One region of the Clostridium omnivorum genome, then DNA from elsewhere that is predicted to be linked to it. Evidence: a T-box and tRNA genes for the amino acid it is inferred to sense, from the RefSeq annotation. Region 1 holds a T-box; the other holds one or more tRNA genes.
What was found. A T-box is a leader RNA that pairs with one kind of tRNA and senses whether it is charged. The one in region 1 lies ahead of serS (serine--tRNA ligase), so its partner is inferred to be a tRNA-Ser.

Region 2: it encodes a tRNA-Ser, which carries the amino acid that the T-box ahead of serS (serine--tRNA ligase) is inferred to sense. The anticodon was not compared.

The regions. Positions count from the first base shown of each region.
Region 1 is NZ_BRXR01000001.1:1,677,694-1,685,654, reverse strand. Features, by position in the region: gene bsdE14_RS07715 (sensor histidine kinase) at 1-946, shown strand, start outside; gene bsdE14_RS07710 (MFS transporter) at 1,328-2,542, shown strand; gene bsdE14_RS07705 (GNAT family N-acetyltransferase) at 2,603-3,070, opposite strand; gene serS (serine--tRNA ligase) at 3,452-4,729, opposite strand; T-box leader at 4,799-5,004, opposite strand; gene bsdE14_RS07695 (EAL domain-containing protein) at 5,083-7,587, opposite strand; gene bsdE14_RS07690 (hypothetical protein) at 7,899-7,961, shown strand, end outside.
Region 2 is NZ_BRXR01000001.1:2,069,310-2,071,725, reverse strand. Features, by position in the region: gene bsdE14_RS09860 (oxygen-binding di-iron domain-containing protein) at 1-908, opposite strand, end outside; tRNA gene bsdE14_RS09855 (tRNA-Arg) at 1,158-1,234, opposite strand; tRNA gene bsdE14_RS09850 (tRNA-Ser) at 1,430-1,520, opposite strand; tRNA gene bsdE14_RS09845 (tRNA-Ser) at 1,532-1,622, opposite strand; gene serS (serine--tRNA ligase) at 1,819-2,416, opposite strand, start outside.

The DNA.
Region 1 (7,961 bases):
CTTAACTGTAACCATATACAACGTTTTAGTAGCAATTATATTTGCATTAAGTATTGCAATATTCACCGTAACATTCTTAGTACTTGTGAATAGAGAGATAAAATATATTAAATATATTGCTCATAAGGTAAAATGGATTTCATCTGAAGAACTTGGATCAACACTGGAAGTACGAGGCAATGATGAGCTTGCAGAGCTTTGCAAAAATATAAATTCTATGTCAATAGAACTTAAAAATAGGTTTGAAAAGGAAAGGGAATTAGAAAAAACCAAAACTGAACTTATAACTAATGTGTCACACGATCTAAGGACACCACTTACATCTATTATAGGATATCTTGATATTCTATCAAGCGAATCAGTTAAGAGCAGTGAGGAACAAAAGGAGTATTTAAGCTCAACCTACAGTCTCTCCATAAAGTTAAAAAAGCTTATTGATGAGCTATTTGAATATACAAAGCTTTCTAATAGTGACATAGAATTGCAGCTTAGTGATATAGATATATGTGCGCTAATTAATCAGCTGCTTGGAGAATATATTCCTATATTTGAGGCGAAAGGATTAAATATTGTATCTCATATGCCTAAGGAAGAATTAATAGTAAATGCGGATATAGAGAAGATAGTAAGAGTTTTTGATAATATTCTAAGCAATGCGGAAAAATACAGCTATAAGCCATCAGATATAGTAATTGATGTAGAAAGCTTAGATGGAAATGCTGTAATAACCTTTTCTAATATAGCAGAAAATATAACCAAAGAAGATACAGATAAAATGTTCGAAAGGTTTTATAGAATTGATAAATCTCGTTCTAGTAGAGTGCAGGGCTCAGGCCTTGGGCTTGCTATTGCTAAAAAAATAGTTGAACTGCATCATGGAGATATATGGGCAGAGAAAAATGAGAATATCATCAGTTTTAAGGTAAAGCTAAAATTGAAAAATTAAGAAATATTTTGAAATTTATATTGATGTTATAGCTAAAATACTATAAAATTAATATGATACAATTTGATTTTTTATGATTTTAAAGAGGAGGGAGAAAAATGTCAGCTATTATCAGGTCTAGCATGTTAGATTTTATGGCTACTGCACATGCTATTACAGGTAATTTTGGAATCACTGGGGAAAGTGCGTCCAAAATTAAATATATGTAAGCCTGATAGTGTAGAATTTACTCTCTTTATTAATATTTAGACGAAGATAAGCCTCTAAGTATAATTCTACTTAGGGGTATTTTTATATGCATTTTTAGGTTTATATAATATTTTTGGGCACATTGGAAGGGTGGGCAAGGCTTCTAAAAAACGTATCTGAGGGGGATTTAAAATGGAGCACAATGTGCAGCTTAGAAAAAATATTAATAAAAATTACGTATTTGTATTATTGCAAAATATAGATTTAACCCGTGGAATATGGATGATTTATTTAGCTAGTAAAGGCATGAGTCTTACTCAGCTTGGACTACTAGAAACTATATTTCATATAACTTCTTTTACTATGGAGGTACCTACTGGTGCCGTGGCAGATATATTTGGAAGAAAAATAAGCAGAATTTTAGGGAGGATATTCTCGTTAGTAAGTGTGATTTTATTACTGGCAGCAAACAGCTTCCTATGGTTTGCTATATCCTTTGTGTTTACTGCACTGTCCTATAACCTAGAATCAGGTGCTGGCGATGCATTAGTATACGATTCCTTGAAAGAGATAGGGGAAGAACACAGCTATATGAAGATATCAGGCAGAAAGGAATTCTTCTACCAGATAGCAAGTGTCATTTCCTTCTTTGTAGGTGGATATTTAGCAACAAAAAGCTATAATATAGCCTTTGTATTGACTATAGTTATAGCTTCAATAAATATTATGCAGTCTTTTACTTTTAAAGAGCCCAGTATTGGGAGAATAGAAGCAAAGGGAGATAATAAGAATATTTTTGTAAAACAGCTTAAGGCTAGTATTAAGGTAATTATAGATAAGCCTAAAATAGGATTTTTAATAATATTTACTGAAATAGTAATGGCCTTTTGTACCTGTATTTTCTTTTACTTGCAGAACTATCTAAAGGGAGACGGCTATAGCGAAGCTGTAATAGGAATTATTTATGCTGTATCTTCTCTTGGTTCCGCCTTAGTAGCAACGCAGGTTCATAGAATTGAGAAAAAAATAAAAGAACAGGGATTGCTTCTTTTGATACCACTAGTAGCAGTGGCTTGTATTTGGGGAGTAGCTTTAAGCAGCTTTCACTATATATTCTTTATAGTACTTATGCTTATGGAGGGAATCCTATATGTTTCTATAAGTGATTATATAAATAAAATGATTCCAAGTGAAAACAGGGCGACTATTCTTTCTTTTTCCAGTATGGTGTTTAGCTTTTTCATGATTACACTATTTCCTTTCATAGGTATGATAGGTGATAGATATTCACTAAGCGTGGCATTCAAAGCCTTAGGTTCACTAGGAAGTGTATTAGTAATTATAAATAGCTATACACTTTTAGTAAAAGTAAATAAGAAAAGTGCTGAAAGCACTGAGAAGCTTTAGGCAAAATTAAGAAAAGGCATACTATTAGCATGCCTTTTCTTTTTCAATTATTATACTATTTTACCAGGCAATCTTCATTGCCAAAAACTCTTTATCTTCACCGTTTACATGCAACATAAATTCTTCAATAGTTTTAAAGCCTAATCTTTCATATATTTTTATAGCTCTTTTATTAAACTTTGCAACAAGCAAAACCAGTTCGTTAAACTTATAGGTTTCTCTGCCAAAGTTCAATATAGCTTTTACTACTTCTGTACCCATACCTTTGCCTGTTAAATCTGGCCGCATCTGTACTCCAAGCATATATTCTTTTTCTTCATCATCATAGCTAAAGGAACAGTTTCCTATTAATTCATTATTCTCATTATACATAACAAAGGTATTTTCTTCATTATGTATATTTAGTACCCACTGCTGTTTAGCTTCTGTTTTATCATTATCATAAAAGGAATATATACCATCATACTTCCATGTAGCAATTTTCTTAGCATCATTTTCTGTTGGCTTTTTAAATTCAATATTCATCATCTTTGCCTCCTTAATAATATATAAAAATTAAGCAAAGACTACTTTAAAGTAATTTTATGTGCTAATAATATAATCTCTTCATAGCAGTCTTTGCTATGAATTTGATGGCACCTTTAGAGATGGATATTTCATAATAAATCACCCCAATCAAGACTTGTTACATTTTATTATAAAAATGTATTTATATGTAATAATATTATCATTGTGCTTTTAAATAGTCAATGATGCTTTACGCCAATTCAAAAAAGCGCATCATATAATACACTGAAATGCATTTATGATACGCTTTGTTATTAATAATATGTTAGTTTTGTATCTAAGGTCACGCCCATTGGGCACATTCTGTTAGTTTTGTGCCAGACGAAACGTCCCCGTGGCACACTATTTAATTACTGTCATGCCGCCCATGTATGGCTTTAATGCAACTGGAATATTTATTGATCCATCTTCATTTAAGTTGTTCTCTAAGAAAGCTATTAGCATTCTTGGAGGAGCTACTACAGTGTTGTTTAGTGTATGAGCAAAATATTTACCATTTTCACTGTCTACACGTATTTTTAGACGGCGTGCTTGTGCATCACCTAAATTGGAGCAGCTTCCAACTTCAAAGTATTTCTTTTGTCTTGGAGACCAAGCTTCTACATCCACAGATTTAACCTTTAAGTCTGCAAGGTCCCCTGAACAGCATTCTATGGTTCTTACAGGAATATCCATAGAACGGAATAAATCTACAGTATCCTTCCACATCTTGTTGTACCATTTCATGCTATCTTCAGGTTTACATACAACTATCATTTCTTGCTTTTCAAATTGATGAATTCTGTAAACTCCTCTTTCCTCCAAGCCATGAGCACCCTTTTCTTTTCTAAAGCAAGGAGAATAGCTGGTCAAGGTTTGTGGAAGTGTGCTTTCTGGTAATATGGTATCTATAAATTTACCAATCATGGAATGCTCACTAGTTCCTATTAGGTATAAGTCTTCGCCTTCGATTTTGTACATCATGGCATCCATTTCAGCAAAGCTCATAACTCCAGTAACAACTTCGCTTCTGATCATAAAAGGAGGAATACAATATGTAAAGCCTCTGTCTATCATAAAGTCTCTTGCATAAGAAATTACAGCAGAATGAAGTCTAGCTATATTTCCCATTAGATAATAAAAACCATTACCAGCAACTTTTCTAGCACTGTCTAAATCAATACCATTTAGCTTTTCCATAATTTCAGTATGATATGGAACTTCGAAATCAGGCACTACAGGTTCACCAAAGCGCTCTAATTCTACATTTTCACTATCATCCTTACCAATAGGAACACTTGGATCAATTATATTTGGGATTACCATCATAATGTTTTTAACTTTTTTATCTAGTTCATCTTCTTTTACTTCAAGCTCTGCTAATCGTTCTGAATTTGCTGTAACCTGTCTCTTTAGTTCCTCAGCTTCTTCTCTTTTTCCTTGAGCCATGAGGCCCCCTATTTGCTTTGAAATCTTATTTCTGTTTGCTCTTAAGGTTTCAGCTTCTTGTTTTTTATTTCTAAGTTCAGCATCTAAAGCTATTACCTCATCTACGAGGCCTAGCTTACTGTCTTGAAACTTATTCCTTATATTTTGCTTAACAACTTCAGGATTTTCTCTTAAGAATTTTAAATCTAACATGTTTTTTCCTCCTATAAATATATTAATTTATTTGATTTTTAAAAAATAAAAAACTTCCATCTCATATATAAATGAGACGGAAGTAATCCGCGTTGCCACTCAAATTGCCGGCACATAATATGAACCAGCCACTCTAAAGTAGGATAAAGGGTACCAACCTTTCGATTCGTCATCGACAGCTCCAAAAGTGGAAGGATTTAATCTTTCACCGATTCACACCAAACATCGGCTCTCTGAAGAAAGTTATAAATCGTAGCTTTTATTATCACTGTTTATTATTTTTAAATTATATTTAGATAACTTTGGTATTATTTTTATTATATCAAAAATTAAATAAAAATAAACATATATTTTTATTTAAACTCTTTTATATAATCAATAAGTCTGTCTTCTGGAACTGGTTTACAATAATAGTACCCCTGAATTTCATCACAGCCATTTCTTCTGAGAAAATCAAGCTGTTCTTTTTCTTCTATTCCTTCTGCTATTACTTTAATTCCTAGGCTCTTTGAAAGAGTTATTATAGTCTTCGCTATAGTTCCGTCATCTTTTTCAGGTATATCCTTTATAAAGGATCTGTCTATTTTTAGTCTGTCTACAACGTAATTCTTAAGATAGGCTAAAGATGAATATCCGGTTCCGAAATCATCAATAGATAAGCCTACTCCAATTTCTTTAAGCTCCTTAAGAATTCGGCAGGTTGTAACATTGTTGTCCATCAAAATACTTTCTGTAATTTCAATATCAAGAGCTTCAGGTGGCAGCCCTGTTTCATTGAGAGTCTTTTTGATTACCTCAACAAGATAGGCTTCCTTAAATTGTATAGCAGAAATATTAACTCCAACTGCAATTGGAAAGCCTAAATTCTTAAGCCTAACTCCCATTTTACAAGCTTCATTTATAATCCATTCACCTATAGGTACAATGATATTGGTTTCTTCTGCAAGAGGAATAAATTTACTAGGTGGTATAGCACCATTAGGACTATTCCATCTAAGTAGTGCTTCAACTCCTATAAGCTTATTTTTGTGAATATCTATTTGAGGTTGATAATATAGTTCAAATTCATTTCTGCTTAAGGCAAACCTCAAGCTATTTATGATTTCATACTTTTCTGTGGTTATTTTATTAATACTTTTTTCGTAAAACTCGTAGCCATTCTTTTTGCTTTGTTTTATATGATTTATAGCTGAACTTGCATTTTTAAACAGCTCCTCGTGATAGGTGCCATCTGCTGGATAAAGGCTTATTCCAGCACTTATGGATACAAAAATTTCTTCATGGTATATTTTAAAGGGAGTATTGAATAAGGAGAAAATCCTGTCAATCCTATTGATTAAGTCATACTGATCCTCTATTTCCTTAAAGAATATAGTGAACTCATCTCCGTTGGTTCTTGACAATAGATCCGGGTGACTAATAGTTGAAAATAGTCTTTGAGCAACCTCATAAAGAAGAGTATTTCCTGTTTCGTAGCCCATACTCTCATTTATTACTCTAAAGTTATTAATGTTAATTATCACCATTGCTGCTCTTGTCACGTTATTTTCAATATCTTTAATATATTGATTAACAAGCTGCCTAAAATAGTCCTTATTTACCGCATTTGTTAAAGTATCATATTTGAGTATATGATTTTGGTGATTTATCTCTTCAACATCTTCAGCTATTTTTTCACTCATGACTTTCAAGGATAAAGCTAGTGTTCCCAGTTCATCCTTCCTTTTCAAGTACTTTGAAGGCAATTTAATGCTAAAGTTCATATCTCCAATGTTTCTTACTATATTAGAAATAGAGATTATAGGGTTTGATATGGCATTCCCTAAATGAAGGGATAAAATAATTGAAAATATAGATAGCGCAAGTATAAAAAAGTAAAGTAGCTTTTTTAATGAAAGTATACTGCTGAGTATTTCACTTTCGTCCGCAATAATACCTATAACCCAGCCATTATTCATCTTGGCTAAAGCAGCTGCCTTATCGTGATTATCCGGCGATTTATAGCTGAATACAGAGGAATCTTCTCCACTTAACTTAGCTATATATTGCTTAAATTGTCCTTCGTTAATATCTGTAATATTTTTATAATCTTTATAATTAGGATGTAAGATTATATTATAATTGTCATCTAGAAGAAACGAATAACCGGAATCATATATTTTCATATCATTTACTTTTTCACTTATGTTTTCATAGGTAAAGTCACTGCCTATAACACAGAGAAGCTTATCCTTTACATAGACTGGCCTTGCATAGGATACAAATTCTTGAACTCGTCCATTGTCCAGCCTCCAGTTGTAAGGCTTTGTCCAATATTCCTTATGAGTAGAAACTGGAATGAACCACCAGGCTTTATCCTCTGAGCTGCTTGAATTTTTGTTATAAAAGTCCTTTGAAAGAACACCTTGCCTCTCAACTTTACCATCGCCATCTTGGTCAGCATAGTATATATCGTGTACATTGCCGGTGAGTTCAGGATTAAAATAAATATATGCCGTTTTCCCTTGCAAGGAATTCTGAGCTTGGCTCTTTACAGCTGGTTCTATATTTTTTACTAGTTTTTCTAGGTACGCATCATCATTTATTTTAGATTCATCTATATTTTCTAGCAGGTCATATTGCAAAATATCTACTATTTTAGTAACGTCATTGAAGTACTTGTCAAAATAATTGGCATAAGATTTAGCCATATAATTAAGCTTTTGATTTGCTTCCTGGTTTACCGTTGCTGTGCTGAATTTCATGCTTAATAATCCAACAGATAAGGAAGCAATTACAGATGTAAGTGCTATGGAAAGAATTATTTTACTTCTAATACTTTTAAAAAAAGAAAATATTGTATTAAGAAACTTTCTCATTGTTTTCACCCATCCCTGCGAGTTGTGATATTTTTATATGGCTTCATATAATTCAATTATACATGTGATGTAATTTTCTTACAAGAAAAAACAGCTTTAAATAAGAATTTTTAGTAAAATTATGGAGGATTTTGACATTATGTGTTGAAAAGCATTTAATAGTGAACTCAATGTAGGGTAAATACGCCATTAAAATAAATATAAAGCATATGGGATACTTAGTTACTTTATGGTACAATTTTATGTTGTGATGGATAAAGCGTATAATATATCAATGATTTATATATTTTCAAATACTGAAGAAGGGAAGAATGGACATGGTTTATAATGGAATAGTTATTTTTGGTGAAATGGGTGCGGGAAAAGATGCACTA
Region 2 (2,416 bases), 390 kb from region 1:
ACACCTTTAGATTTAAAAACTTCTGCCAGTATATCATTTCTATCTGCTGTAGCTGTATTGAATATTTTGTATTCAACTCCAGCCATTCCAAGACCCTTTGCTATGAACTCTGCCATTTTATGAGTAGCTCCCCACATTGAATTATATATTATAACAACACTTTTCTCTGATTTCCCCTGTGCCCATTCATAATATTTTTCTACTATGCTCATAGGATCTTTTCTCCATATAACCCCATGACTTGGAGCAATCATTTCCACAGGCAAATTCAGTTCCTTAAGCTGATTTATTTTCCTAGTAACAAAGTTACTAAAAGGGGTTAATATGTTAGCGTAATATTTTATAGCTTCCTGGTAGACTTCAGCTTCATCTACTAAATCATTAAATATTTCTGACGAAGCAAAGTGCTGTCCAAAAGCATCATTAGAAAAAAGGATATTCTCCCCACTCAGATATGTAAACATACTGTCTGGCCAGTGAAGCATACTTGCTTCGATAAAAGTAAGCTCATTCTTTCCTATACTAAGCTTATCTCCTTGATTGACCACCTTTAGCTTCCAATCCTTATGATAATACTCCTTTATTGTTTCAACCCCTCTTTTAGAAACAATAATTGTTGCATCTGGAATATACTCCATGATGGTAGGTAAAGCTCCAGAATGGTCTGGTTCCATGTGATTCATCACCACATAGTCTATTTTTTTAATATCAACAACTTCACTTAAATTTTCTAAAAACCTATCTGTTAGTGGTTCCCATACTGTATCTATAAGCACCGTCTTTTCGTCTTTTATAAGATAGGAATTATATGTACTGCCCCTATGGGTTGAAAGCTCATTACCATGAAAATACCTAACCTTCCAATCAGAAGCTCCTACCCAATAGACCCCTTTTCTAAGTTCTTTCATAATACACACTTCCTTCTAAACTAATATTAATATTAATTATAATATTTGCTTTCAAACCGCATAATATTCAGAGAAGGATGTTTAAGTTTTGTGGTTATTAATTAAGAGGAAAGGGATTTTAGTGGGAAACAACTAACTTACTTATGGAAATCCTTATAGAATCACAAAAATAATTTTATAGAGATTTTTAATACAAGGTATGCTACAAATAAAAAAAGACTTTCACTAAATTCGTGAAGGTCTTTTTTATGGTGCGACGAAAGGGATTCGAACCCCCGGCCAACTGGTTCGTAGCCAGCTACTCTATCCAACTGAGCTACCGTCGCATGTTAAGCATTATTATATTATCATACACTAGTATAAAAATCAAATACAATTTTATGCCATATTACTTATTCTATAGTAATTATGGACAGTTATAAGTAATTTAATCCATAGGATTGTCAACCTTACTCATATATTGTAGTTCTAGTATACTTGTATAATAAAACAAAAAACATCTAACCTTTGTTAGATGTTTTTGGCGGAGACGATGGGATTCGAACCCATGCTAAGGTTACCCCTACTAACGGTTTAGCAAACCGTCCTCTTGAGCCACTTGAGTACATCTCCAAATAAAAAAATGGCGGAAAGATAGGGATTCGAACCCTAGGTACGGTCACCCGTACGCCGGTTTTCAAGACCGGTGCCTTAAACCAACTCGACCATCTTTCCATGTCCAGTGACAATGATTATTATATCAACATTCAATTTTAATGTCAATAGTATTTTTTTAATTTTTTTATAAGAACTTAAAGCAGTCAGCTAGTAATTATAATAACCTGCAGATTAATTATTATTCATTATCTGTACTATATAATTTACTTCTATATACTGGCTGCCTTATAAATACTTTAACTAAAAGTACTTTTTATTTTATTGTTTCTCTTCCACCCATGTATGGTCTTAATACCTCTGGAATTTCAATAGTTCCATCTTCTTTTTGATAGTTCTCTAATATAGCTGCTACTGATCTTCCAATAGCTACCCCAGAACCATTTAGAGTATGAATAAACTTAGGCTTATCTTTAGCATTTTCTTTGTACCTTATGTTTGCTCTTCTAGCTTGAAAATCTTCAAAGTTACTGCAGCTTGATATTTCAACATATTTGTTATAGCTTGGCATCCAAACCTCTATATCGTAGGTACAAGCTGATGTAAAACTCAAATCTCCTGAGCATAGTCTTACCACTCTATATGGAAGTCCTAACCCCTGAAGTACCGATTCAGCATCATTAATTAATTTATCTAGTTCTTCATATGATTCCTCAGGCTTTGTAAATTTAACAAGTTCTACTTTATTAAATTGGTGCTGCCTTATTAAACCTCTAGTATCTCTACCTGCTGAACCTGCTTCTGATCTAAAACAAGCACTATAAGCTGCATGTTTTATAGGAAGCTCTTCTCCTTTTAGTACTTCATCACTATACAGATTTGTTACTGGTACTTCAGCAGTTGGTATTAAAAAG